Regions from separate parts of the Buttiauxella agrestis genome, predicted to be linked through region 2. Evidence: predicted binding sites of a transcription regulator. Region 2 holds the regulator's gene; the other holds the start of a gene.
What was found. Region 2 encodes LexA, which represses DNA repair genes until DNA is damaged. Its sites were predicted from a motif close to TNCTGTATGTACATACAGNA; they were not measured.

Region 1 (11,522 bases), 2.9 Mb from region 2:
CGGCATGCACTTCGGGATAACCGCCACCCAGCCAGATCATCTGGCAATCGGGAACGGCGTCGTCATGAAGCGGGCTGAAGCGCTGAATTTTCACTCCGGCCTGCTCGAGCAGGTCGATGTTATCCGGGTAATAAAAGTTAAAGGCTTCGTCTTCGGCCAGCGCGAGGGTTAATCCATCGGCTAATGCCGCATCTGGTAGGGTGGGCGCTTTGCCCTCTGGCAATGAGTTAAGGCACGATAACGCCAGCAGATGGTCGATGTTAACGGTTTCTTCAAGCTGTTTTGCGAGCTGCTGCCAGCGTTCGTCCTGAGGAAGATTTTCTTGTGCCGGAACCAGGCCAAGGTGGCGTGATGGCAATGCCACATCCGCCATAACCGGCACTCGCCCCAGTACGGGCAGACCGCAGTAACGGGTAATCGCCTCGGCCAGCAGTTGGTAATGGCTGTCGCTGTTGACGCGATTAAGGATGATACCCGCGATGTTTAACGACGGGTCAAACCGCTGGAAGCCCATTACCGTGGCGGCGATAGAGGTGGAGACTGCTTTGCCATCAACCAGCAAAATAACCGGGCAGCCGAGCTGCTTTGCCATTGCGGCGCTGCTGCAATAGTTCGGGTCTGTGCCGTAGCCGTCATAAAGCCCCATCACGCCTTCGATAACCGCCACATCGGCCTGCTGCATTTGTTGGTTAAACAAACCATTGAGCGTGGGAGTCGGCAACATAAACGCGTCGAGATTGCGCGAGGTCACGCCTGACACCGCACTGTGCCAGCCGCTATCGAGATAATCGGGGCCGATTTTGAAAGGTTGAACGCGCAGATGACGCACCATCAAGGCGCGGAGCAGCCCAAGCGTGACGGTGGTTTTGCCACAGCCGCTGCTGGTGCCTGCAATGACGAATGCGTGTTTCGCTGCCCCTGCCATAGTTGCCTTATTACATTTGGGCAAAAAGCGGATGTCAGCACGTGCGTGCAGCCGGAAGCCGCACGCAACTGATGACAACTGACTTCCCACCGAAGGAGTTGTTTAAATTAAATGACTCGTCGGTCTTCTGGCTTAGCTTCATTCTCGCCCGCCCTTCCCAATCGTGAGATCAGTGGTTACGCGGGTTCGTCGGCATCACAGCAGCGGGGGCTGCGGAGGAATTACACCTCCTTCCCAGCCATATTCACCCCAAATAAGAACGGGTAAAGACATGGCATAAACGAGTCAGTTGTATCGTGCATGACACTCAAACTATCATGCGCGTGAATATATAAAAGCTCGAACAGTGTAAAAGCTAATAGATAGCGAGTGTTGCGCTATAACAATTTTTATTGATTTTTTAAGGCTTGTGGCGAAGAAAACAAAATGAGATCCACGATGAAAGAGAGTTGCCACCGTTATGGCTGAAGCGCGCTGCCCGGCGTCCTGCGGCGAATTCATTCAGGGTTGGATTGGCGGCAGCGAAAAGCTGGTTTCATGCCCTATCGACTGGTTTAGCACCGTTGAAGTCCGTGAAGGCGTGCAGTCTGGCGAAGAGCGGCCACGTATGCGCCAGATGCTGGAACAGGTGGTGGCGTATTTCGGCTACCCCGCTGCATTAGCAAATAGCCTGAGCACGGCTCTTGAGTCCACCATCCCAGTGGGTAAAGGCCTTGCGAGCAGCACCGCAGATATTGCCGCAACAGCCTTAGCAACCGCCCGGCATTTAGGTGAAACACTCAGCGAATCTACCCTTGCCGCTTTATGTGTAAAAATCGAACCGACCGACAGCACGATTTTTGTCTTGCCGACGCTGTTTTCCCATCTGAATGCACAGACTCAGTTTAGCTGCCAGCCCGCGCCAGCAGTGGATATCCTGTTACTTGAAAGTGATACGACGATTCTGACTGAGGAATATCGCCGTCATCAGCGCGAATCGACGTTAATCAGCAATGCCGCAGCGCTCGATGAGGCGTGGCTTCGCTTGCAACAAAGTTGCAGGATGCAAGATCCTCGCTTGTTGGGAGAAGCTGCCACGCAAAGCGCTATCGCCAGCCAGGCGTTACTGGCAAAACCGATGTTTTCGCCGCTGTTGGCGCTGGTCGAAGAGTTTGATTTATTCGGCGTGAACGTGGCGCACAGCGGAAGTGCTGTGGGACTGATGCTGGATGTGCGCAAACATGATGCTGAGAAATTACGCTGGCAGATTAAACAGTTGGCTATTGATGTGCATTACCCACGGCAACATCTGGTGAAGATGGTAGCAGGCGGCGTGCGTTAAACTCAGGCGAAAAAAAACCGCCATGAATGGCGGTTTCTAAAATTAACACTATTTACCCTAAATAATTCGAGTTGCATCAAGGCGGCAAGTGAACGCAGCCAACGCAGAGGCAGCCCGAAGTATGACGGGTAAATTTAATCGGCCTTGATTTCGCCCATCACTTTCAATTTTTTGGAAATTTCACGACGCTCTTTAGACAGCTCAGCGTTTTTGATGATGTAGTCATCAACGCGGTCTTCGTAGTCGGTTTTCATGCTGGCGATGATGCCCTGAATAGCTTCGATGCTCATGCCCGGCTTGATGTAATCGCTCAGGTTGTCCAGCAGCAGAACGCGTTTTGAGTTATCACGGATCTTTTTCTGCACGTCCTGGATTTCACGTTGCAGTTTGTTTTTACGACGGAACAGACGCACAAACTCAAGCACGTCCTGGAAAGATGGTTTGGTTGGTTCCATTTTTATACCCCTGCTAATTTCATACTTGGATTCGTTAAAACAACGATTCATTAAGTTAACGGTCATAAGCTTACCTTAAAGGTAGCGACGGCCGCTGACAATGTCATTCTTCAAGCTGCATGGTGATTAGCTGCAACCCGAACATACAGGCGATGGGTCTCTTTCGCTATCTTAACCTCAAATAGTGCTGAATCGAAACCAGCAATTCATATCAGACTAAGCAATTATTTGCGTAACGCGCGGCAGATCAACTGTGAGAGCAATTCCAGTTGACGGGCAAGCTCAAGGCTCAACCAGACGTAGCCATGAATGGGGGTTTCCTGAAGTTTCCCGTTCGGCCCCTCTTGCATCAACTGGCGCAACTCACTGACGATTTCGGTTAGTTTTTCGTTATTGGCAGAAATCGGCGACGGATTTCCGTCATGCAATGCCAGGGCAATTGCCGCGAGTGTGCGTTGCGTCATCTGCTGAGTGTCACGCAGTGTGCGTGCGTTGATCATCAGGAAGTGGCTTTCACGGGACGCCCAGTAAGCATTAATTTGCAGCTCGAGCGTGCACACCATGTTACGGCTGACGGTTTGAATCGCTTCAAAAATGGTTTTTTGAATGTGGGTTTCTTTGCTGCTCGGGCCAATCAACGCCCGCATTCTGACCACATCACTTAATACCTGGCGCAGATGCTTTTCCAGGTGTGGGCGTTCCACCAGGTTTGGAGAAAAACCGGCGTTGTAGACCCGACCAAAGGCCGTGACGAAATTCGCCATTTGAATACGCCAGTGGATAAACGCACGCTGCGGGTAAATGCTGGTGAAGAGCATCGCCAGTAATGAACCGAAGATAACATCACCGCTACGCCACATCGCGATTTCCATGTCTCCTGCGGGCGCACCCACCACCACGGCAAGTGTGATACCAATCAGCAAAGCCTGATAGGGCCTTTTACCCAGGGCCAGATAGCCGCAGATAAACATCGCCAGCGCACACCACACCAACATCAAAGGCAGCGAAAACAGCTCTAACCTGAGCGCAACCAGGCCCATAGTTGCACCACAAATGGTGCCACCAATACGCTCAAATGCACGCGGGACAACGTTTCCCCAAAAGGAAATCGGCCCCATCACCACCACGAGGGTGATTAATGGCCATGTCCCTTCTGGCACTTTCAGAAGATGGACAATAAGAAAGGTGAGCACAAATGCCAGCGCGATACGGATACCGTGCACGACTCGGTAGTGGCGATAAACGCGGAGCTCAAACGGGCTTAATGATTTGTCGGGGCGCACACCCGGGTCTCCTGAAAAACAAAAACGGGATTGTACCTGTTTTTATTGAGGTGGCATCACAAAGTTAGGGGGCTTGCGCCCCCTTTAGCATCAGACTTGATCTGCCACCGGGATAAACATGTCGATTTCCCAGACTCCACTCTCCGAACCATCGTTAAGATAGTGTTCAAAGCAGGGTTTCGATGCCATTTGATAGCGGTTGTCAGCCAGCAGGCTGTCGAAGAACAGGTTCCACGGCCTGGCGAAATCACCGTCATCGACTCGGGCGCGCGCCACCGCATACTGCCCGGCTTCTATTTTAGTGGTGATAACGCCTTCACTGTTTTCAGGCACGGTGAAGTTTTCGGCCACTGATACTACGGTATCGCAGCGCAGCTTTTCCGCAGGCACAACGTCTGGGTTATCGTAATAAACCGCCAGCCACTCTTCGCCGACAATTTTGTGTGTTTTCACCCACAGAGAAAGCTGCTCAAACCCTTGATGAACCGTTTTTTCCCACGGCCCTACCATATGAAAACCAGCTACTTTCCGCTCATGCACTTGTTGTACGTTAAATTCCATATGACCTCCTGACTCGTTTAAAAATACTGTATGTTTATACACCACTAAATTGCAGGGAAACAATCCTTTGTCAGGGTGATGTGGTTACTTTGCGAGCATGATCGCTTTTCGCGAATCTATCGCCTGTAGATCTTAGTACAGGCAAAAAAAAGGGCCGGCATAACTGCCGACCCCGTTTGCATCCTTCAATTAATTTACAGTTTGTGGCTCAGATAATCGCTGAAGCGCGACCATGCGCTGCCCTTTTTGACATCAGCCAGCGTCACCAGCGGCCAGTGCGCAATCAGTTTATCGCGGTCAAACAGTTCAATCTCACCGACATGCTGGTTAGCCGCTATAGGGGCTTCCAGCTCAGGCTTGTCGAGGACATATTTAGCTTTAATATTAGGCACTTCAGATTTTGGCAGCGCCAGATAGACATCCTGATTGGTTCCGACTTCGACTTTCTTTTGATCGCCGTACCAGATTGTCTCGGTGCCAATTTTCTTACCTTTATGCAGAACCTGAACGGTATCGAAATTATCCTGACCCCAGTGCAGTAATTTACGCGCCTGATCTTCACGCCCTTTCGGGCTTTCAGCCCCCATCACCACAGCAATTAAACGGCGCTCGCCATCAACACTCGACGCAATAAGATTGAACCCGGCACTCGCGGTGTGACCGGTTTTCAGGCCATCGACATTCAAGCCTTTGTCCCATAACAGCCCATTACGGTTCTGTTGGGTGATGCCATTCCAGGTCAGGCTACGTTCGCTATACATATGATAAAAATCAGGTTCGCCATGAATAATGGCGCGGGATAACACGGCAAGATCGTAAGCGGAACTGTGCTGACCCGGTGCATCCAGGCCGTGTACCGTTTCAAAATGGGTATCGCGCAGGCGTAATTGCTGCACGTATTTATTCATCATCGCCACAAATTGCGGCTGCCCGCCAGCAACGTAATCGGCTAGCGCGACACAAGCATCGTTCCCGGAGTCGATAATCAACCCGCGACTCAAATCGTGAACGGTGAGTCTGTCACCCTGTTTCAAAAACATCAGCGATGAACCGTCGAAAACCGGATTGCCTTTTGCCCAGGCATCTCTGCCCACTGTCACGATATCGTCAGCCTTGATGCGCCCGCTATCAATGGCGCGGTCCACCACATAGCCCGTCATCAATTTAGTCAGACTTGCCGGGTTGCGTCGCACATGTTCATTTTCCGCAGCCAGAATTTGCCCGGTGGTGTAATCCATCAACACCCAGGAACCCGCCTGAATTTGTGGAGGGGATGGCGGGTTAACAAAGATATCGTCGGCAAAAGCGGAGTGAGCAGATAATGACAGCAGAGAACAGACAGCAAACAGACGGATCTTCAACGATATACCCTCGGTAACAATAAATTCAGCCGCTTCTTTTACTGGAGTTTGCGATAATTTTCGCAATTAAATTGCAAAAATATATGAATAGATAGCATTGCATACTCATCTTGAATATCTTGCGCAGTGGTGCAGGAGGCCTGTTAATGGTTTACCATGCACTGATGCAGTGACTGACCAACAAGTTTGAAACATGGAGAGAGTTTTAGTGGGATTTCAGTTTAATAACAATATGTTAAACAACACTCAAGGGCGGGAGTAAACCGTGGATAATACAACGCAACAACCGACCTTTCTCTTCCATGATTATGAGACTTTCGGCAAAAGTCCTTCGCTTGACCGCCCCGCGCAATTTGCAGCGATTCGGACAGATTCCGAGTTCAATGTCATTGGCGAACCGGAAGTATTTTACTGCAAACCCGCTGATGACTATCTGCCTCAACCCGAAGCAGTGATGATTACCGGGATTACCCCGCAGCACGCGCTGGCTCAGGGAGTCAACGAAGCCGATTTTGCTAAACGCATCCACAGTATTTTTACGCTGCCCAAGACCTGTGTGGTGGGCTACAACAATGTGCGCTTCGATGATGAAGTGACGCGTAATATTTTCTATCGTAATTTTTACGACCCGTATGGCTGGAGCTGGCAGAACGATAACTCGCGCTGGGATCTGCTTGATGTGATGCGCGCCTGTTATGCGTTGCGCCCTGAAGGGATTGTCTGGCCGGAAAACGAGGATGGTCTGCCGAGTTTTCGCCTGGAGCATTTAACCAAAGCCAACGGAATTGATCATGCCAACGCGCACGATGCGATGTCCGACGTTTACGCCACTATCGCTATGGCGCAACTGGTTAAAACACGCCAGCCGCGTCTGTTCGAGTATCTCTATACTTACCGCTCCAAACACAAGCTCACCACGCTGATTGATATTCCGCAGATGAAACCGCTGGTGCATGTTTCGGGCATGTTCGGTGCGTGGCGCGGCAATACCAGTTGGATTGCGCCGCTGGCCTGGCATCCGGATAACCGTAATGCGGTGATCATGGTCGATTTGGCTGGAGATATTTCTCCACTGCTGGAACTGGATGCCGATGCATTACGCGAGCGTTTGTATACACCGAAAGCCGCGTTGGGCGATAGTCCGGCGGTGCCCATCAAACTGGTGCATTTGAATAAATGCCCGGTGCTGGCGGTGGCGAATACTCTGCGTCCGGAAGATGCCGAGCGGTTAGGCATCGATCGTAAACGTTGCCTGGATAACCTGAAATTACTGCGTGAACACCCGGCCGCGCGTGAAAAAGCGGTGGCTATTTTTGCTGAGGCCGAGCCTTTTGTGCCGTCTGATAATGTCGATGCTCAATTGTATAATGGCTTCTTCAGCGATGCCGATCGCGCGGCGATGCGCATTGTACTGGAGACGGAGCCGCAAAATTTACCGGCGCTGGATATTACCTTTGCCGATAAACGCATCGAGAAATTGCTGTTTAACTATCGCGCGCGAAATTTCCCCGGCACGCTGGATGAAGCAGAACAACAGCGCTGGTTAGAACATCGCCGTGAGGTGTTGTCTCAGGAGGCGCTGCAGGCCTACGCGCAAGAACTGGAAGCGCTGTACAACCTGCATGAAAGCGATAAAGAAAAGACGGCGTTGCTTAAGGCATTGTTTGAGTACGCGCAGTTTTTGGTGGGTTAATTTCTTTGAAGGTATAAAACAAAAAGGCCGCTTTCGCGGCCTTTTTCATCTGCAGCGATTACGCCAGGTCTTCGTTGAATTGTGGCACCGGGTTACGGAAGCGACGAGTCACGAAGGCCAGATAGGTCAGGCCGATAGCCGCCCAAATCAGCCCCAGAATCATCGAGCTTTCTTCCAGGTTAATCCACAATGCACCCACTGTCAGCGCGCCACAGATTGGCAGCACCAGATAGTTGATGTGATCTTTGATGGACTTGTTACGGCCTTCGCGGATCCAGAACTGGGAAATGACTGACAGGTTCACGAAGGTGAACGCCACCAGCGCACCGAAGTTAATCAGCGCCGTTGCTGTAACCAGGTCAAATTTCACCGCGAACAGAGCAATGATACCCACCAGCACAACGTTCAACGCCGGGGTGCGCCATTTCGGGTGAATGTAACCGAAGAAACGCTCCGGGAACACGCCGTCACGACCCATCACATACATCAGGCGCGAAACGCCCGCATGTGCCGCCATACCTGACGCCAGAACAGTCACACAGGAGAAAATCAGGATTCCGAACTGGAAGGTTTTACCTGCCACGAACAGCATGATTTCTGGCTGTGACGCATCCGGGTCATGGAAGCGAGAGATGTCCGGGAAGTACAGTTGCAGGAAGTAAGACACCACCACGAAGATCACGCCGCCAATCAGGGCAGTCAGGAAAATCGCTTTCGGGATGACTCGGCCAGCATCTTTAGTTTCTTCGGACAACGAGCTAATGCCGTCAAAGCCGAGGAACGAGAAGCACAGTATCGTCGCTCCGGTGATCATCGGCACCACGTTTGCGTGTTCAGACCAGAATGGACGCGTGCTGGTTAACGTGCCGGCACCTTCGCCATTGGCTACGCCGTAAATCACCAGACCCGTTATCACCACCATCACAATCATTTGCAGCACAACGATGAGGCTATTGAAGTTAGCCACAGTTTTGATGCCACGCAGGTTGGAGATGGTCATAAAGCCCACCAGCAGCACCACGAATATCCACGATGGGATCGACGGCACCAGGGCTTCAAAATAGATTTTTGCCAGCAGGATGTTGATCATCGGCATGAAGAGATAATCAAGCAGCGCCGACCAGCCCACCATAAAGCCGACCACCGGGTGGATAGCTTTTTGAGCGTAGGTATAGGCGGAACCCGCTGATGGGAAGCGGCGTACTAGCTTTCCATAACTTAACGCGGTAAACAAAATTGCCACAAGGGCAAACGCGTAAGCCGTAGCGACATGTCCGTCGGTAAGGCCAGATACAATCCCAAATGTATCGAACAAGGTCATAGGCTGCATATAAGCAAGGCCCATCATAACAACCGGAATGAGCGTTAGGCTCTTACGGAGTTCAACACGAGATTTTGCACCTGCGGTGACGTTAAGCGACATGGTCATTCCCCCAAACGGCGAATACCTGCGCAAAAGCAAAAAGCTGCCCCATCTGAATTTCCTCGGCGACACGACTGTCGTTTTTTAAAAGCTAGTATCTATCCGGTACGAAGCCCGGCCTCTTGGATTTTTTGGCGGATGCCTGTTTGACTACTGGAACTTAATGCAAAAAAATAACCGACGCGTTTAACGTCGGTTTTTTTGTTCTCATTTAGTGAGGCGCGTATTTTGCACTAATTCGAGGCATGATGACAAGATGTTGAGACCTTCATTAACAATTTCTTTTTCAGCAGTTAACGGAACGAGAAAACGAATCACATTGGCTCGCACTCCGCAAGAAAGCAGCACCAGTCCCTTTTTACCGGCTTCTTTAACAAGTTCTTGTGTTAACTCTTTATTTGGACGATGGCTGTCACGCTCTTCCACCAGTTCCATGGCAATCATTGCGCCATAACCACGGACATCGCCAATACAGTCAAATTGCTCAGCCATTTCGTGTAAACGACGGGTGATTTGCTCGCCAATTTCTTGCGCGCGGGCATTGAGATTTTCCGTCTCAATGATATCAGTCACCGCCAGCGCGGCAGCAATCGCCACGGGTGAACCCGCATAAGTGCCGCCAAGCCCGCCCGGCATGGCTTTATCAAACAACGATTTCTTGCCGACCAGCGCCGAAAGTGGGAAACCGCCCGCCAGGCTTTTCGCCATCGTGACTAAATCGGGTTCCACTTCACTGTGTTCAATCGCGAAGGTTTTACCGGTACGGCAAAAACCGCTCTGGATTTCGTCGGCAATCAACACGATGCCGTGTTTATCGCACAGCGCGCGCAGTTGTTTCATAAAGGAAGGCGATGCGGCGTAGAAGCCCCCTTCCCCTTGTACCGGTTCAATAATAATGGCGGCGACTTCATCGGGTGACACATCGGCGGCAAAAATACCCGCCAGTGAGGCCAGCGCCTGAGTGTCGCTCACGCCAAGATATGCCGCTGGATAAGGCGCGTGATATATACCTGCCGGGAAGGGGCCGTAACCTTTTTTATACGGCTGAACTTTGCCCGTTAGCGCCATTCCCAGAAGGGTTCGGCCATGGAACGCGCCACGAAACGCAATAATAGCCGAGCGCCCGGTGGCGATTCGCGCCACTTTAATGGCATTTTCAACGGCTTCTGCGCCAGTGGTGAGAAACAGGGTCTGGCACGGTTCGCTTATCGGCACCAGTGTATTCAGCCGTTCGGCAAGCTCGATATAATTGCCGTATGGCGTGACCTGGAAACAAGGATGGGTAAATTTTTCAAGCTGTTGACGTACCGCGTCAATCACTGCCGGATGGTTATGCCCGGTATTGAGCACCGCAATACCCGAAGCAAAATCAATATAGCGTTTGCCTTCAACATCCCAGATTTCGGCATTTTTCGCTTTTTCGATGTATACCGGCAACGCATTGCCGACTCCCTGAGGAACCGCCTGCTCACGTCGTGACTGCCATTGCTGATTGGTTTGCTTCATACAGACTCCTTGCGCACAAAAAAACTCTGCAAAACCACGCAGAGAAGAAAAATAAACGCGAAGACACTTTCAGAAGAAATAACGATCCACTCTTAACCATAGATGTGACGACAGCACCCTGCCACTCACCCATTTGTATTATTTTCCGTGGTGCCGTAGACCACGGCAATCTCCGGACTGCTGACTATCTGCTCGCGCCACCATTCGCTGGCAAGCCCAGCGGTTTGCTCGTTCCAGCCAATCCATACCGGAACAAACGGCACATGGGAAACCACCCGTTTTTCTACCAAAACGCCACTTTCAATAAAGCGTTGCGCCATGTAACGCGGAACGTAACCGCAGCCGATGCCGCTGATTTGCAGCTCGAGTTTAGTTTTGAAATCAAAAACAGTGATTGCATCCTGATCTTCAAGCAAATGCATCGAACGCGACGGTTCAAGACGGGAAGTGTCGCCGACGATCACCGCGCGACTGCGTTTCACCACCCGGCGCGTTAGAGGTTCTTCGATCTCAGCCAGGGGATGATGTGGCGCGACGACAAACACGCTTTCGAGTTGCCCGAGCAAGGTAAAACCAAAACCGCTCAGTGACGGCGGGTCACTCATTGCGCCAACGATAATATCCGCCCGCCCTTCGGTGAGCGCCTCCCAGGAACCACCGAGCACGCCATTAATAAATTTCAGGCGCGTCACGCTGTAACTTTTGTAGAACGCTTCAATCAGCGGAGTCAGCAGTGAGAATGGGAAAGAGTCGTCTACACCAATGACCAGTTCGTTCTCCCAGCCCTGATGTAGCTTGATAGCCTGCTGTTCCAGTTCACGTACGGAATGCAGTACTTCGCGGCCTTTTTCCAGCAGAAGCTGACCCGTTCGCGTAAAACGTGCGCGATGACCGGAACGGTCGAGGATTTGAATGTTGAGATCGTTTTCGAGTTTTTGAACGGTGTAACTGAGTGCGGAAGGCGTTTTGAAAAGCTTTGTTGCCGCCGCAGCAA
Region 2 (11,522 bases):
CCAAATTAATCGGCACGGTCGGCTCTGCGCAAAAAGCAGAAAGCGCCAAACAAGCTGGCGCCTGGCAGACCATTAATTATCGCGAAGAGAATCTTGTCGAACGTGTAAAAGAGATAACGAACGGCAAAAAAGTAGCTGTGGTGTATGACTCGGTTGGGAAGGATACCTGGGAATCATCGCTGGATTGTCTTCAGCGCCAGGGTTTGATGGTGAGTTTTGGCAACTCCTCCGGCCCGGTTACGGGTGTGAATCTGGGCATTTTGAACCAGAAAGGCTCGCTGTATGTTACTCGTCCGTCACTAAATGGTTACGTGACCACGCGTGAAGAGCTTGAGGAAGCCTGCAACGAACTGTTCTCGTTGATTGCCAGCGGCGTGATAAAAGTCGATGTGTCTGATAACCAGAAGTTTGCGTTGAGCGATGCCGCTCTGGCTCATACAACGCTGGAGAGCCGCAGCACGCAAGGCTCTAGTTTACTGATTCCATAAAAGAATTTGGGCCTCCCGAGGGAAGCCCATTCTTTTTTTGTTCGCACGGTATGTAGGGTACAGCGCGATGAATTCGTGTTTTCGCAACCCGTTAATAATGTCAGGTTTGGTAAATAATTGATATCCCGCGACCCGCAAACTTAGCCAGAAAGATGCGAGGTTGTGATCAACTCCGCAATACCCGAGCAATTCACAAAGGTATTACCGTCTAAAGTTAGCGTTTGTCAGCAACCAATGACAGTGCATGTTCCACGACATCAATTCCGGCACCCGCTTTATGGGCGTTTTCGCTCAGGTAACGACGCCACTGACGCGCACCGGGGATCCCCTGGAACAGACCAAGCATATGGCGAGTAACATGGCCTAAGTAAGTGCCGTTTGCCAGTTCACGCTCGATGTACGGGTACATGGCGCGAACTGCCGCAACGGTATCGACTTCCTGCGAATCAATGCCAAAAATCTCACGATCCACCGCCGTCAGCAGGCCAGGGTTTTGATAGGCTTCGCGCCCGATCATCACGCCATCCATATGTTCCAGATGCGCTTTCACTTCTTCCAGCGATTTGATACCGCCGTTAATCGACATCGTTAAATGCGGAAAATCACGCTTCAACTGGTAAACACGCGGGTAATCCAGCGGTGGAATTTCACGGTTTTCCTTCGGGCTTAAACCCGAAAGCCAGGCTTTACGGGCATGAATGATGAACATTTCACATTCGCCCTTCCCGGCAACCGTACCGATAAAATCGCACAAGAATTCGTAACTGTCCTGGTCATCAATGCCGATACGCGTTTTGACGGTGACAGGGATAGACACCACGTCGCGCATCGCTTTGATGCAATCAGCAACGCGCTGCGCATCCGCCATCAGACATGCGCCAAACATACCGTTTTGCACCCGATCAGACGGACAACCGACGTTCAGGTTAATTTCATCGTAGCCACGTTCTTCAGCCAGTTTCGCGCATTGTGCCAGCGCGGCCGGGTCGCTACCGCCTAACTGCAACGCGATGGGATGTTCGTCTTCGCTGTACGCCAGATAATCCCCTTTGCCATGAATAATCGCACCGGTGGTCACCATTTCGGTGTACAGCAGTGTCTGGCTTGAAAGCTGACGCAAGAAATAACGGCAGTGGCGATCGGTCCAGTCGAGCATCGGTGCAATGGAAAAACGATGTGGCTGGAATGGAGTCGGGCTGATTTGTGAGGACATAGGCACTGGCGTTTACGGGCTACGGTTAAAAAAGGGTCGCTACTATAGCATAAAGCAGCGTCGGGACACCCGCTCGTCCCGACGGCTATTTTTATCAGAAGGTGACGCTAAGCTGTGCGCCTGCACCCCATGTCTGGTCCTCGCCGTACAGCCCCATTAAATCAACATGTACGCGATTAAAGGGTGCAAAGCCAACACCGCCGGTAAAGACGTTGCTATCGTTTGCTTTAACATCTGCGCGATAGCCCGCCCGCACGGCAAGCCATGACAGCGGCGTAATTTCTGCACCGACCCCAACGTACTGCGAGTCTTCTTCGCTTTTGAAGCCTTTGGTTTCGGTGAGATCGCCATCGGCGCTAAGGGTAATGAGGTCGTTATGCCAGGAGACACCTGCGGTCACTAATGGACGAATTTGGTAAGTGTCTTTGTAATTAACCGTCTCACCGGTTCTACCATTAGTGATAAGGATGTCTTTGGTATCAATGTCACGTGAAACAAGGTTCTGACCGCTCAAACCTACCGTCCAGTTTTCGCCAAAATCGGCTGCCATACCCGCATCGACGTTGAAACCCGTGTCGTCATTACGGTAGCGACTACTGTTCCAGTCGTTGCTGTCATAGGAATAGATCGACGTGGTGTAGTTGTATAACCAGGTTTTTTGCAGCTTTGGCGTGATGCCAAATGAAACCGGTACGCCACCCAGATCAAACTGCTTCGCCAACGCTACACCATAGTCGGAGACAATAGCAGCGCGACCTGATGCGGTAGAGTTCAGCTGGCTGGTAATAGCATCGGAGCCGTTAATAGCGGCGTCCAACGCCACCCCACCTGCAACAACATTAGAATTAGCAATGCCGTTGAGGTAATCAATATCTTGTTGATCAATAGAGGAACTGACGTGCGCACGCGCATAAGCTTTCGCAACAAATGCCACCGAAAGCACGTCATTCGGAATGCTGACTGCGATGCTCGCCCCCGCTTTAGCGTTTGCGGTTTTCCCTTTCAGATCGTTTAGTTCACCAGCCAGATCGCCCGCCGCCCCCTGAAGCTGATTGAGTGACCCATTTGGGTTTAACAGGATATCCTGCAGGGTAAGATCGTCGATAACATTTTTGTATTGATCGACCTTATCGCTAATTTCATCAATCTGATCCTGCAGATTATCTTTATCAGTAATTTGCCCGCTGACCGCCGGCAGAATTACCGTCACCGTGTCATCCTCCTTTGCCTTTGCCAGCAAGGCGGGGTTGGTGAGTACACCACTGCCATAACTTGCGGAGGCAACACCTGTGCCCCCCATTGCATCACTACGTGCTTCAGCCCAGGTGCCAGCCGCGAAGACCGGATTTGCCACAAATAAAGATGCAGCGCTAAGCGCCACCAAACTTTTAATTTTTTTCATTCACCGCTCGTCTGTTGATCAGTTGTAATAACTAGCCCCCGCCAGTTATGACTGAACGCAGGCAGACTATTGCTGTGAATAAAAAGTTAAAAAGTGAGCTGTTTCGCCCATAGAAATCCTGTTTCTATCCATCAGGATTATCGGTTCAAAATTCCTTTGCAGACTTATTTATAGTTTACCGTTCGTTTTTCGGGAAGGCAGACCATCATGCTGACCAAAGAATTGCGGCGGATGGTCAATCCAGCGATCTTTACGTTGTGCTGCGTAAGAGGGGTTTAAGGGGTAGTAAATTCTGTTTTCCGCTTTATTGGCTTCGCCGACAATCAGCAACCGAACTTCATGTTCGGTGTTATTAATAAAAGTATGGCAAACGCCTGTCCCTGCCGGGAAACCGACACTATCACCTGGTTCCAGCGCATAGAGGTGCCCGTTAATCCACACTTGTGGATGCCCTTCCAGGACATAAGCAAACTCTTCTTCACTGCTTTCGGCATGGGGATAAGAAGTCCGGCGGCCGGGTAGCAGGCGTTCGTGATGAATCCCCAGGCGTGTTAAACCTAGTTTGCGAGCCAGCGGCGCGCCAATGGAAAATAATTCAGTGCTATCGGGATAGGTTGAATCATCTTCACCTTCCAGTTCTTTCCAGTGGCGAATGCAATCAGGTTTATTCATAACAAACTCCGGGATAGTCATCTCAAAAGGATGTGACCAGAATGGCGCACCATTCGGCGTTTTTTGCGCATTGTGGTAAAGTGTAGGGCTAATCTACAGGGGAATGCTGATGGACATCACGACTTCACAAAACGTGTTAGCGCAGGCTGAAAAACTATGCGAGCAGCGTAATGTGCGCCTGACGCCACAACGCCTTGAAGTGCTGCGTTTGCTGACACAGCAGGCAGGTGCAATCAGCGCTTATGACTTGCTGGATTTACTGCGTGCCAGCGAACCGCAAGCTAAACCCCCGACGGTGTATCGTGCGCTCGATTTTCTTCTCGAACAAGGTTTTGTACACCGTGTAGAGTCAACCAACAGCTATGTTTTATGCCATCTTTTTGATCAACCGACTCACTCATCAGCCATGTTTATCTGCGACCGATGTGGCGCGGTGAAAGAACAGGGTGCGGAAGGCGTAGAAGATATTATGCAGCAATTAGCAGCCCAATCAGGCTTTGCTCTGCATCATAATGTTATTGAGGCGCATGGATTGTGCAGTGCTTGTGCGGAGGTTGAAGCGTGTAGCCACCCGGAAGCGTGTGGGCATGACCATTCGATTCAGTCAAAGAAGAAGTCGCGTTAGGGTATTTGGTACGTCCGTGTACCTGGGCAGGGCTGAGAGTTAACACATCTGAGGGAAACTAATTACCAACGGTATTTGTTGCGAGTTTCCCAATCAACGACCTCTTCCTCTGCCTTATCCTTTTCATATCCATAACGTTCCTGGATTTTGCCGACAAGCTGATCGCGTTTCCCTTCAATGACGGTCATATCATCGTCAGTCAGTTTGCCCCATTTCTCTTTTACTGTGCCTTTGAACTGTTTCCAGTTACCGCCGATTTCGTCTTTATTCATAATAATATCCTCATCGTTCGGTGAAAAATTACTAACAAAAAATTACCATCGTCCGGGTGCTTCCGTTTGGCTGACACCCTGTTTCTGCTGGACGTGGAAATAATTGTAGTCAAGGATATGGCGGTATGGGGAAAACTAAGAATGTTTAACCTAACGGCTTAATTTTGAACATTGTTAAACCAGGTGTTTTTCTGCCAGTGGCGACGCCATATCCAGCCCAGCGACAAACCTCGTAACGCAAGGAATACAGCCAGCGAAAGCCACAGCCCGTGGTTGCCTAAATACGGTACGGTAAACATCGACAGGCCAAAGCCCAACGCCGCGACAGCCATGCTATTGCGCATTTCAGTCCCTCGAGTTGCACCAATAAACATGCCATCAAGCAAATAGCACCACACGCCGACAACGGGTAAAATTATCTGCCAATACAAATAGATATCCGCTTGCCGTTGCAGCTCAGCAATTGACGTCAAAAGGGAAACAATTTGCTCACCCAACAAGGCATAAACGGCGGCGAATGCCAGCGCGACTAAACCTGCCTGGCGACATGCAGCCCCCCAGACTTCGAGTAATTGCCCCCGATTTCTGGCCCCATAAGCCTGCCCGGAATGCGCCTCAACGGCATAGGCAAAACCATCGAGCGCGTAAGCGGTGAAGGTCAGCAACGTCATTAGTACCGCATTCACCGCGACGATTTCACTGCCCAAACGCGCGCCAAAGATGGTCACGGAGGCAAAGCAAATCTGTAATAACAGCGAGCGGAGCATGATGTCACGGTTAAGCGCCAACAAGCGCCGAACATTACCGCGCCAAGCCTGTTTGAGTATTTCACCACTGATTCCACGCAGGCCCATGACCTTTTTCACCATGAGCAAGCCGATGATAAATGTGGCGTATTCAGCCGTGACGGTAGCGAGTGCAGCCCCCTGAACATTCATATGCAGCCCCATCACCAGCCACACGTCGAGCACAATATTCAGAACGTTACCGACCACTAACAAGATAACCGGCGCGCGTGCGTATTGAACGCCCAGCAACCAGCCGAGCAAGACCAAATTAGCCAGGGAAGCCGGGGCGCTTAGCCAACGAATCTCAAGAAAACGTCGCGCTTGATAGAGCACATCCTGATTACCACCGACAATACGCAGAGCCAGTGAGATTAGCGGTTCGCGCAGCAAGACAATGGCAATACCCGCTCCGAGTGCCAGCAATAAAGGCTGAACCAGTGCGCGAGCTAAAGCGGAGGGGTTGTTTGCACCAAAGGCCTGGGCGGTTAAGCCGGTGGTACTCATGCGCAGAAACAGCAATAACATAAACAGGAAGCTGGTTGCTGTCGCACCAATGGCAACGCCGCCCAAATAAACAGGACTATCCAGATGACCAATAACGGCGGTATCGACAAGGCCAAGCAGCGGGACGGTAATGTTGGAGAAAATCATGGGTAAAGCGAGGCGCCAGAGCGCACGATCCGCTGTGGAGAATAATTGCATGACCTCTCCTGAAGGAGATCAAAGAGAATTAAGACAGTGATGCGCACTTAAATGCGCATCACCTAAAGAGATTTTACAGCCAGTCACCGTTGCGAATTACGCCAACAGCCAGCCCTTCAATCGAGAAGTTATGCTCGCGCAGGTCAACCACTATCGGCTCGAATTCGCTGTTTTCTGGCAGCAGGTGAACGGTATTCCCCTGCTGTTTCAAACGTTTAACTGTCACTTCATCATCAATGCGCGCCACCACAACCTGGCCGTTACGCACATCCTGAGTTTTATGCACCGCCAGTAAATCACCGTCCATAATACCGATGTCTTTCATAGACATCCCACTGACGCGCAGCAGGAAGTCGGCATTCGGTTTGAACAGTGAAGGATCTACCTGGTAATGGCCTTCGATATGCTGCTGCGCAAGGAGTGGTTCACCCGCAGCGACGCGCCCAACCAGCGGGATGCCGGTGATCTCTTCCACCAGCAAGCGAATGCCACGCGAAGCGCCGGAAACAATCTCAATCACGCCTTTACGGGCGAGAGCTTTTAAATGTTCTTCAGCAGCGTTCGGTGAACGGAACCCCAGACGTTGAGCAATCTCGGCACGTGTCGGTGGCATGCCGGTCTGGCTGATATGATCCCGAATAAGATCAAACACCTCTTGCTGCCTGGTAGTTAACGCTTTCATTCCGCCCCCTGGGTGTTTATACAGTTATGCTGTGAGTATATACAGTTAAAGGCGAATTTGGAACCACAAATTAAGCAAAAAACCAGGCACTTAACTATTCTGGAAAGACTATCGCAAATGCTGCCAAAGCAGCGTGACCCAGGTAATTACTGCAAGGATAATGGCGATTAATACAGCGGCTGAGCCCATATCTTTCGCTCGCCCGGAAAGCTCGTGATAGTCAGTACCAACACGGTCAACGAGGGCCTCAATAGCGCTATTGAGGATTTCGACAATCATCACCAGCACGACTGAACCAATCAGTAAAATACGGGTAATAGGGTCAACATCTAACCAGCAGGCAATAGCGATGGCGATGACAGCCGAAACGCCCTCCTGGCGGAAAGCAGCTTCGTTGATCCAGGCCGCTTTTAGCCCTTTCCATGAATAGCCTGCAGCTTTGATAATACGGGTAAGTCCAGTGGTACTACTCGCCATTTTGGGCAACCTTTTCAAATTATTTGCATCAATGCTTGTCAAAATTATAACGCCACAGAAATCTGGGTCAGATTCTGATATTCTTGCGGCGAATTTGCATCATTAACCTGAGGCTTTACATCGTTTATGTCAGGCTGGCCAAGAATCTACTACAAATTACTTAATTTACCATTAGGCGTTCTGGTAAAGAGCAAGTCTATTCCGGCAGATCCACAAGCCGAACTGGGCTTAGATCCCACACGTCCAATAATGTACGTGCTGCCCTATAACTCAAAGGCGGACTTATTAACCCTGCGCGCTCAATGCCTCGCGCATAACTTGCCCGACCCTCTCGAGCCGTTAGAAATCGACGGAGCGGTGCTGCCGCGCTATGTCTTTATCCATGGCGGGCCGCGTGTATTCACTTATTACACGCCAAAAGAAGAGTCGATCAAGCTGTTCCATGATTACCTCGATTTGCACCGTAGCAATCCAAATCTGGATGTGCAGATGGTGCCTGTTTCGGTCATGTTTGGCCGTTCACCGGGGCGCGAAAAAGGCGAAGTGAATCCGCCATTAAGAATGCTCAACGGCATTCAGAAATTCTTCGCCGTCTCCTGGCTTGGCCGCGACAGCTTTGTGCGTTTTTCTGCACCGGTTTCGCTGCGCCAGATGGCAACCGATCACGGTACAGATAAAAAAATCGCTCAGAAACTGGCGCGAGTGGCACGTATGCACTTCGCACGTCAGCGCCTGGCGACTGTCGGGCCGCGTCTGCCGGTACGCCAGGATCTGTTTAACAAACTTCTGGCATCAAAAGCTATCGCCCGCGCGGTAGAAGACGAAGCGCGTAGCAAGAAAATCTCCCATGAAAAGGCGCAGCAAAATGCTGTCGCGCTGATGGAAGAAATTGCGGCCAACTTCTCTTATGAAGCCGTTCGTTTGACCGACCGCGTGTTAGGTCTGACGTGGAACCGTTTGTACCAGGGCATTAACGTTCACAACGCTGAGCGTGTGCGCCAACTGGCTCATGACGGCCACGAGATTGTCTATGTGCCCTGCCACCGCAGCCACATGGACTACATGCTGCTGTCTTACGTGCTTTATCACCAGGGGTTAGTTCCTCCGCACATCGCGGCGGGTATCAACCTGAATTTCTGGCCAGCAGGCCCGATTTTCCGTCGCCTGGGCGCGTTCTTTATTCGCCGTACCTTTAAAGGCAGCAAACTCTATTCCACCGTGTTCCGTGAATATCTTGGCGAGCTGTTTAGCCGTGGCTATTCCGTTGAATACTTTGTGGAAGGTGGGCGTTCCCGTACCGGGCGTTTGCTTGACCCGAAAACCGGCACGCTGTCGATGACCATTCAGGCCATGCTGCGCGGCGGTACTCGTCCAATTACATTGGTGCCAATTTACATTGGCTACGAGCATGTAATGGAAGTGGGGACTTACGCCAAAGAACTGCGCGGTGCGACTAAAGAAAAAGAGAGCTTTATGCAGATGGTGCGCGGGCTGAGCAAGCTGCGTAACCTCGGCCAGGGCTATGTGAACTTCGGCGAACCGATGCCGTTGATGACATTCCTCAATCAGCGTGTTCCTGAGTGGCGTGATTCAATCGATCCAATCGAAGCGATTCGCCCGGCGTGGCTGACGCCAACGGTCAATGAAATTGCTGCCGAGTTGATGGTGCGTATCAACAATGCAGGGGCGGCAAATGCCATGAACCTGTGCTGTACCGCATTACTTGCGTCGCGTCAGCGTTCACTTACTCGTGAACAATTGACCGAGCAGCTCAATTGCTACTTGAGCCTGTTGCGTAATGTGCCGTATTCACCAGATGCGACTACGCCAGACCAGTCAGCAGAAGCACTGATTGAACACGCGTTGCAAATGAACAAGTTTGAAGTAGAGAAAGATACTATCGGTGACATCATCATTCTGCCGCGTGAGCAGGCGGTACTGATGACTTATTACCGTAACAACATCTTGCATATGCTGGTGTTGCCTTCTCTGCTGGCCGCGATTATCACGCAGCATCGCCACATTTCACGCGGAGAGCTTCTGCGTCAGGTCGAATTACTCTACCCGATGCTGAAAGCTGAGCTTTTCCTGCGCTGGGAAAAGGCGCAGCTTGTCAGTGAAATGGACGCGCTGCTCAATGAGATGGTTCGTCAGGAACTGATTACTCTTGCGGGTGATGAAGTACTGATTAACCCGGCTCGTTCACGCACTATGCAGCTTCTGGCTGCGGGTGTTCGTGAAACACTGCAACGTTACGCGATTACTTTCTGGCTGTTGAGCGCTAATCCGTCCATCAACCGCGGGACACTGGAGCGCGAAAGCCGCACCGTTGCCCAGCGCTTGTCTGTTTTGCATGGTATTAACGCACCGGAGTTCTTTGATAAAGCCGTGTTCACCTCGCTGGTATTAACCCTGCGTGATGAAGGCTATATCAGCGATACCGGGGATGCGGAGCCAACCGAAACCATGAAGGTCTACCAGATGCTGGCTGAACTGATCATGCCGGATGTGCGTTTGACGATTGAAAGTGCAACCTCGCAGGCTGCGACTGAGTAAAACGAAACAGGCGGGGAAACCCGCCTGTTTTTTTAGACTTGTAGGGCGTATAAACGAAGTGCCATCCGCCATTTAGTTTTTGATATCAAAAGTGCAGGTAACTCAGCACCAGGCCTATAAACAACACCAGCCCAACGTAGTTATTATTCAGGAATGCACGGAAACAGGCGTCACGATCGCGGTTCGCAGTCAGACGTTGCTGATGGATAAATAGCGCGCCCGCCAGAGCAATCGACCAGTAAAACGCCCCGCCCAACCCGTTCAGCCAGCCAATCACTGCCAGCAGTACCATCACCGAAACCTGCAAAACACCGATGATAAAATTGTCATAGCGCCCGAACAGTATCGCCGTGGATTTAATGCCAATTTTTAAATCGTCATCGCGATCGACCATTGCATATTGGGTGTCGTAAGCCACGGCCCAGCAGATGTTAGTCAAAAACATCAACCAGCAACTCAGCGGAACAGACTCACTCACCGCAGCAAATGCCATTGGGATTGACCAGCCGAATGCCGCACCTAACACCACCTGCGGCAGGTGGGTATAGCGTTTCATAAACGGGTAAACCCAGGCTAATGCCAGCCCCGCTACCGATAACAAAATTGTCATGGTATTGAGTGTCAGCACCAGTAAAAACGACAGCAGAACCAACACAGCAAATAAGATGCGTGCTTCTTTCTCGCTGACTGCCCCACTCGGCAGTGGCCGGTGCGCAGTGCGTTTGACATGCCCATCAAATTTACGATCGGCGTAGTCGTTTACCACGCAACCCGCAGCGCGCATCATCCAGACGCCAGCGATGAACACACATAAAATGGTCAGCGGCGGCACACCCGGTGTCGCTAACCACAACGCCCATAACGTGGGCCATAGTAATAAAAGCGAGCCAATCGGCTTATCAAGCCGCATCAGGCGTTGATACGCCTGCCATTTGCCTTGTTTCAGACTCCACTCCATTATTTTTCCTCTACATACAGCGGGGATGCGGGGAGAAACAGCTCGGTCAGCACTAATGGTTTTCCGGCTAATCTCAGGCGGGAACGACGCCCCCACAGCTCCTCATTGCGGCCAATCTCAATGAAATCCCGTGTCAGGGAAGATGCACTAAACAGGTAACGTCCAAGAGGTGTGGTTCCGAGTTGCTGCAATGCAAGCTCTGGCCCCTCGAGGGTAGATTCAGGAACGATGGTTCGCCCCAAAAGCCAGGGTTCATCGTCACCGCAGAGCATGATTTCACGCAACCAGTAACGTTTGGCTTCAGGCAGCAAATCAGCTTCGGGGATATCGGCGCGCGAATCGAAAAAACCTTCACGCACAATACGCACGCTGACTCGCGAGCAATATTGTTCAAAGCGCTGGGTCATTGAATCTTCAAGCAACAACCAGTCAAGAAGCGATGCACTCAGCCCCTCGGGGATCGTAGCCTCAAAGCGTAAGGCGCGCAGTGGCGAAAGCGCGTCAGACATGTGAATTTCTCCGAAACAAAACCGAAAGTCATTGTAACGCAGAATAGGTATGGCGGGGCAGGAAAAGCACAACAAGCGTTTAACAATGCCGAGTCAACTTGAAGGATGAAGAAGGAAAAAAGGTGCGCCAGGCGGCGCACCAAACCTCAAACATCAGCACTGCGGGGAGACGGTCACC

Region 1: the regulator LexA is predicted to act here: its motif matches at 4,570-4,589, upstream of sbmC (DNA gyrase inhibitor SbmC).

Annotation. Positions count from the first base shown of each region.
Region 1 covers NZ_UIGI01000001.1:1,690,948-1,702,469, reverse strand. Annotated here, with positions in the region: gene DY231_RS08030 (cobyrinic acid a,c-diamide synthase CobB) at 1-925, opposite strand, end outside; cobalamin riboswitch at 1,026-1,205, opposite strand; gene DY231_RS08025 (GHMP family kinase ATP-binding protein) at 1,386-2,246, shown strand; gene DY231_RS08020 (DUF496 family protein) at 2,381-2,701, opposite strand; gene DY231_RS08015 (FUSC family protein) at 2,926-3,984, opposite strand; gene sbmC (DNA gyrase inhibitor SbmC) at 4,075-4,545, opposite strand; gene dacD (serine-type D-Ala-D-Ala carboxypeptidase DacD) at 4,740-5,906, opposite strand; gene sbcB (exodeoxyribonuclease I) at 6,172-7,599, shown strand; gene DY231_RS07995 (APC family permease) at 7,658-9,022, opposite strand; gene yoeI (membrane protein YoeI) at 9,012-9,074, opposite strand; gene gabT (4-aminobutyrate--2-oxoglutarate transaminase) at 9,230-10,528, opposite strand; gene DY231_RS07980 (LysR substrate-binding domain-containing protein) at 10,654-11,522, opposite strand, start outside.
Region 2 covers NZ_UIGI01000001.1:4,629,150-4,640,671, forward strand. Annotated here, with positions in the region: gene DY231_RS21885 (quinone oxidoreductase) at 1-488, shown strand, start outside; gene dusA (tRNA dihydrouridine(20/20a) synthase DusA) at 703-1,701, opposite strand; gene DY231_RS21895 (conjugal transfer protein TraF) at 1,796-3,103, opposite strand; gene DY231_RS21900 (cupin domain-containing protein) at 3,272-3,775, opposite strand; gene zur (zinc uptake transcriptional repressor Zur) at 3,885-4,400, shown strand; gene DY231_RS21910 (CsbD family protein) at 4,463-4,672, opposite strand; gene dinF (MATE family efflux transporter DinF) at 4,831-6,162, opposite strand; gene lexA (transcriptional repressor LexA) at 6,236-6,844, opposite strand; gene DY231_RS21925 (diacylglycerol kinase) at 6,953-7,321, opposite strand; gene plsB (glycerol-3-phosphate 1-O-acyltransferase PlsB) at 7,448-9,877, shown strand; gene ubiA (4-hydroxybenzoate octaprenyltransferase) at 9,963-10,835, opposite strand; gene ubiC (chorismate lyase) at 10,835-11,344, opposite strand; gene malM (maltose operon protein MalM) at 11,518-11,522, opposite strand, start outside.